2 regions of the Tenacibaculum litopenaei genome follow, and region 1 is predicted to be linked to the other one. Evidence: riboswitches for the same ligand, from Rfam matches in the RefSeq annotation. Region 1 holds a riboswitch; the other holds the start of a gene.
What was found. A riboswitch is a leader RNA that binds a small molecule or an ion and turns the genes downstream of it on or off. The one in region 1 is predicted to bind cobalamin.

Region 1 (3,188 bases):
GTTGATTTCCCAGCTCCGTTAGCTCCTAACAGTCCGAGAATTTCACCTTGCTCAATTTGTAAATTCAAATTGTTTACTGCAGTATGCCCTTTAAACGACTTACTTACTTGTTTTATTTGTATCATTGAAATTCAATTATTGCAACAGTGTGGCAAATATAATAAAGAAAGCTATTAATGCATATAGGTTGCTTTCAATTTAACAAATAAATTTAGTAAGCTATTTCAAAAGTACGCCAAGCACAGCTTCAACAGTATCCTGAATTTATTCCTTTCTTATGTTTTAAAAAACGCGTGGTAATATTGAACCCTATTGTTTTAGATAGAAAGGATCTTGAACACTTCCTACATCGTGCACATTATACATAAATGCACCTCCTTTTCTCAGTTGCAAATCATCAAACAATCCCTGTGCATCAGCAGCAGCGAATACCTCATTTAGTATTTTTTTCACAGCTGCATCAGCCCATAAATTCAATTCTTTCACTCCTGAATTTTCATCTTCATAATGCATTTTATCATATACATCTTCTTCTTCCACGGCCTCAACATGGAATGGAGCACATACCGCAAAAGGATCTAAAGACACACCGTATCCGACATTCCATTTACCAAATTCTGCATACTCATAATAGTGAGGGTCAATAGTTAATTTATAATCTCTCATATTATAAAGGCCGAACGAAAAACTTTCGAATGGTGGTAGCTCCTGATCGCTATACTCAAATAAAATGGCATCGTAGGTAGTAGCATCTTGCAACTGCATGGTTTTCCAATATGGAATGGCTCGCAACAAATCACTTTCGACTTCTCGTTTATAGGTTTCCAGGTCGTACTCATTGTAGAGAGACAATGCTTTTTGTATAGGTTGATAGGAACTCGTCAATCCAGCTACGCGATGCTCCATTTCAATAAGATCACGTCTTAATTTTTCAGTCAACTTTTTATTTAATTCACTTATCATAGGATACTTTTTACAATGGTAATTGGTATAAATTATTCGACGATAAAGGGACTTTCTTTACACCGACTTTTACAAATCCTAAACTTTCGTAAAAACGACACAGTTTCACATTAGTGGCTACGGCATCAAGACGCAAAAACTCGCAGTCTTTTGCTCGAGCTTTTATTGCAATTTTTTGCAATACTAAAGCCCCCAGTCCACGACCGTTATAGGCTTCTTTGATTACCAAAGAATGTACGTAAAATGCTTGGTCATCTCGCAATCCCCAATAGTATTCATCTTTTTCCATGATTCTAACCATACCGATGGTTTTCTCATGGAGATCTCGGATAAAATAGTACTCTCCTCGAGACAAGCCTTCTTTGACCCAGGCAATTTTTTCAATAGGAGGATGAATCCAATACTGCCAATGGTCCACATTTTTAGCTTGAATTTTCAATGCTGTTTCTTTAAACAGTGCAAGTACCTCATCCAGAGCTTCCTCGTCTGCAGGATGAAATTCAAATTCTATAGGTTCTAAGTTACTCATCAGGTAAACTTAAAAAAAATCTCTCATATTCAAAGCCTTCAAGCCTGTACTTACTTTTCTCCTAATTAAAATTACACACAACTTGGTCATTTCTGTGAAATCCTTACTTTTACGCCCGATTTTTGGTTTTTTACGCTGGTAAAAATTAAAAGGGAATTTGGTGAAAATCCAAAACTGTTCCCGCAACTGTGAGGTTTATTTACAACGAGCAATCAATTAAGTCACTGCTAACATTAGTGGGAAGGCGATTGTTCGGAACCGAGTCAGGAGACCTGCCAACAATTCATAATTTTATTAGTAACTCTCGGGTAAAGGGTTAGAAAATATGCAACTACTCATCGTAGTATTTTCTGCACATTACCTGCTTAAAACTCATTTTTCAGCAGATGAAAAAATTTGTATTATGCAGTGTATTTATGCTGTTGGCTATTGTTGCCAATGCGCAATCATACACTACAATTTCAGGAACCGTAAAAGACCTGAAAACCGGAAAAACCATTTCCAATGTCACTGTAGCCTTTAAAAATGTACGCAAAGGTACCCATACCGATGCCAATGGCCATTTTCAGCTTCAAGTACCTACTAAAACTAAAACTGTTCAATTTTCAAAAATCGGCTATGAAACCGTAGTAAAGAACATTGCGTCATTGTCAAGTTCTGAGCCATTTATTCTTTTTCTACAAAAAGAAGTCATCGCTTTGGACGAGGTGCAAATCGACGCTAGGAAACAATTAATGAAGCCTGCTGTTCTGGCTGTAGGAAAACTTCCTATTAAAGATATCGATGCTCCCGTTACTACCAACAGCGTCGATCAACGATTGCTCCTTCAACGCGGAGTGGACGATTTAGGAACGGCGGTAAAAAGTGCCACTGGAGTTCGACCTATTAATCGTTACGGCGGTTTTCAAACCTTCCGAATTCGCGGATTTAACAATTTTGTTTTATTGCTAGACGGAGTGCGTGATGAGCGTCATAATATATCGACAAGTGCTCCAAGTACTAACCTTGCCAACGTTGCTCGTATCGAAGTTTTAAAGGGCCCTGCAAGTGTACTATACGGACACTCAGCGCTAGGAGGAATTATCAACATCGTTCGAAAAAAACCAACCCTTCACGATACTGGTAACTTTACTATTAGCTATGGTAGCTATAAAAGTTATACCATGAGTGCTGGTTTTGGAGGTTCCATTTCTCCTGAACTCCGATACCGAACAGACTTTGGCTTGACCAGAAGCCAAGGGTGGCGAGACTACGGCGTGGCTACCAACAACGGATCTTTTGCTTTGACCTATACTCCGAGCTCTAAAGATCGTTTGGATTTTTACTTACAAGTCAATGACGACCAATACGACACTGATACGGGAATTCCGATGGACGACGACGGTTCACTAGTACCTGGCTTGGATCCAAAAACACGTTATAACGATCCGCAGGATTATCTCAAACACAAACGCTACGACGCTCAATTAAAATACACGCATGAGTTTTCTGAAACATCAAAACTTACCAACCTTTTGTCCTATGCAAGTGACGATATTGATTACCTCTCTACAGAATTCTTAGTATTAAACGCTACTAAAGACGCTATTAAAAGAGATTTTCCTTTCTATTTTAATCATCAAACAAAAACATTACAAAATCAGCTCGATTATAGTTTTCAAGCCACAACGGGTAGTATAAAACACCAACTATTACT
Region 2 (3,188 bases), on a different contig from region 1:
TTTGCCTGTGCCTCAAAATCGGCATTTACGCCAGCATCAACGATGCGCAAATCCAACTGGTTTTGTTGGCAAAAAACATTGATTGCTGCCCCACCGTGTAAAAAGTTAAGCACCATTTGTTGGGTAACTTCCTGTGGGTATGGGCTTACTTTATTGGTAGTTGCGATTCCGTGGTCACCCGCAAAAACAACGATGGTAGGGGCAACTATTTCAGGAGTACAAGTTTCTTGTATTTGGCCTATTTGCAAGGCTATTTTTTCGAGAGTGCCAAGGGCTCCTAAAGGTTTTGTTTTGGTGTCGATGGCCTGTTGAAGTTCAGGTATTAAGGTTGTCGGTAATGGTGCTATCGTAAACATGTTGTTTATTTTAAGTGTAAAGGGAGTCCAGAAACCATAAAGGTCGCTTTGTCTGCACGTTGTGCAATATATTGATTCATCCAGCCTTGAAGTTCTACAAACTTTCTTCCAATAGAACTCGTTGCGTGCAGTCCCATGCCAATTTCATTAGAAATGATAATGATATTACCGTCGATTTGCTGCAGTTTGCCGAATTCTTCTTTAGCGAGTTGTAAGCTCTTCTGTACGTCACTTTCTGTATCTGTAAAGTAATTCGTGAGCCAAAGCGTTACACAGTCAATTACCACGGTTTGTCCTGCAGCGATGACTGTACTGAGTTTTTTTTCTTCTTCAACGGTGCTCCACTGCTCTCCGCGATCATCGATATGTCGTTGTACGCGCTTTTTAAAATTAGCATCCCAAATACGAGAGGTGGCTAAGTAAATTGGTGCTGATGACAAGGACTCTGCAAGTCGCTCTGCGTAAGAGCTTTTTCCGGAACGTTCTCCTCCAGAGATGTAGTAAATCATAGAAGATAAATTTTGAAATACAAAGATTAGAAAGATTTTGATAGCAAAAAAGACTTTTTATCACGAATTCGTTAGAAAGTAGCACGAAAAGAAATGAAAAATTAAAATATTGATAAAAAAACGGTAATATATGATTCAGTAATTAAAAGAATGCTATACATTTGCCCCGAATTTTGGTTTTTCCTTTGTTGCCCAACGGGCGAGGAAAATTAAAAGGGAATTCGGTGTAAATCCGAAGCTGTTCCCGCAACTGTAAGCTAAACCGCTTATTATCATTCAAGATTACCACTGTATTTATGGGAAGGTAGATAATAAGACGCAAGCCAGGAGACCTGCCAATTTTCAAGAATTCGAACTTTCGGGATAAAAGTTTGGGGGCGGTTTACTGCGCTGATTTTTTTCCTGAATATTTAAAAATTAAAGTAACATTTACTAATGAGAAAACAATTATTTTTTGTTGGTGCCTTGGCACTATCAATGGTAGGGGGAAGTTTGTACGCTCAGGAAAATGAGCAAACGAAAAATGAAGAGTTGGACGAAGTTGTGGTAACGGCAACCAAGTTTGATTTGAAAAAAGAGCACACGGGTAAGGTGATCTATACCATCTCTCAAAAGGAAATTCAACAAAACGCTGGAAACACAGTAGTTCAGTTATTAAACAATTTACCAGGAATTGAAATTAATGGTGCAAACTCGAATAGAGGACGTCAAATAGGAACTTATATCCGTGGAGGAAGAAGTAGACAGGTGTTGGTGTTGATAGACGGTATTCCGGTATCTGATGCATCGGGGATCAATCAGAGCTATGATTTGCGTCTGTTGTCGTTAAACCAGATTGAAAAAATTGAAGTTTTAAAAGGAGCTGCTTCTACTTTGTATGGAACAGGAGCTGCAACAGGGGTAATTAATATCATATTAAAGAAATCGTCAAAACAAGCGATCCGCGCTACCTATGAAGCGAGTATCGGTACGTACAACGATAGCAAGTCGTTTAGTGCCCGTCCAAATAATAAAAATCAAAACGTTAGTATCAACGGAACGCTTGGGAATTTGAAGTACTTGGCCTATTTTGATTTAACTGGAGTTGAAGGATTGTCAGCTGCTAAGAGCAAAACGGATCAAGTTTTTGAAGATGATTCTTTTTACAGCAAAAATGCCTTGGTAAAATTAGGCTATGATTTTACGGAGAATCTCGATTTAGGATTATTTCTTAACTACGATGAGTTTGATTCGGAATTTGATGCAGGTGCCTACAGAGATGAAGCGAGAAATACTTGGGCATTTTCTCAAGTTCGCTACGGTGTAAAACCGAAGTTTAGTTATGAAAATGGAGAAGTGTACGTGTTGGCGTCTTTTAATAAAATAACACGTGATTTAAAGCAGTACAGTAGCTTTTCTAAATCGATTAACGAAAGTATGTATGAAGGAACTGCGGTAAACATTGACGTGGTAAACAAATATGCTTTTATGGATAACAAATTCCAAGTGATTACTGGTTTCAATTTCCAAGAGCACAAGAACGAAACCAATACGCCTTTTGCCCAAATTAATAAGGACGTAGCAAACTTTACTACTTCAGATCCGTACGTATCTATGGTTTATATCAGTGATTTTGGATTGAATGTGAACGCAGGAGGACGTCTTAATATTCACAGTAATTACGGGAATCATTTTGTTTATGACGGAAACGTATCATACAATGTAATGAATACTAATGATTACGGAGTGAAGTTGTTAGCGTCGTACGGAACGGCCTTTATTGCACCGAGTACTTACCAGTTATTTTCACAATACGGAGCACTTACTTTAAACCCGGAAACCAGTGCTACTTTTGAAGCTGGATTTGAGTCTTATTATAAAAATTACAAGTTGAATGCCGTATTCTTTAACCGTAAGGTGAACGATGCGATAGTATTCCAAAGTTTGTCAGCTGCTCCTTGGGGAGTGTATGCAAACTCTAATGGAACTGTAAAAACCAATGGGGTAGAAGTACTTTCAGAGGCGAAACCTCTCGAGTATGTTAAATTGACGGCAAATTATACCTATACGAATAAAGATGATAATGAAGGAGCTAACAATTATATTCCGAAACACAAAGTTGTGGCAGGAGTTGAGTTAACGCCTATTAAAAATGCAGCTTTTGCCTTTGTGTATAAGCACATTGGTGATCGTACAGTATTTGATAAGTACGGATCTTTTGGACCACGTGGTGAAACGGTAACCATTGACAGTTATAATTTACTTGACTTTACAGCGAATTATTCATTGTTAAACAAAAAAGTTACCTTCTTCGGAACGGTATCGAATATCTTCAATACTGATT

Region 2: another riboswitch for cobalamin. It lies ahead of ACKTS5_RS07325 (TonB-dependent receptor plug domain-containing protein); the one in region 1 lies ahead of ACKTS5_RS15105 (TonB-dependent siderophore receptor).

Annotation. Positions count from the first base shown of each region.
Region 1 covers NZ_CAZEQT010000007.1:107,269-110,456, forward strand. Annotated here, with positions in the region: gene ACKTS5_RS15090 (ABC transporter ATP-binding protein) at 1-125, opposite strand, end outside; gene ACKTS5_RS15095 (hypothetical protein) at 310-963, opposite strand; gene ACKTS5_RS15100 (GNAT family N-acetyltransferase) at 974-1,492, opposite strand; cobalamin riboswitch at 1,599-1,786, shown strand; gene ACKTS5_RS15105 (TonB-dependent siderophore receptor) at 1,879-3,188, shown strand, end outside.
Region 2 covers NZ_CAZEQT010000005.1:15,054-18,241, forward strand. Annotated here, with positions in the region: gene cobT (nicotinate-nucleotide--dimethylbenzimidazole phosphoribosyltransferase) at 1-356, opposite strand, end outside; gene ACKTS5_RS07320 (bifunctional adenosylcobinamide kinase/adenosylcobinamide-phosphate guanylyltransferase) at 362-865, opposite strand; cobalamin riboswitch at 1,023-1,219, shown strand; gene ACKTS5_RS07325 (TonB-dependent receptor plug domain-containing protein) at 1,301-3,188, shown strand, end outside.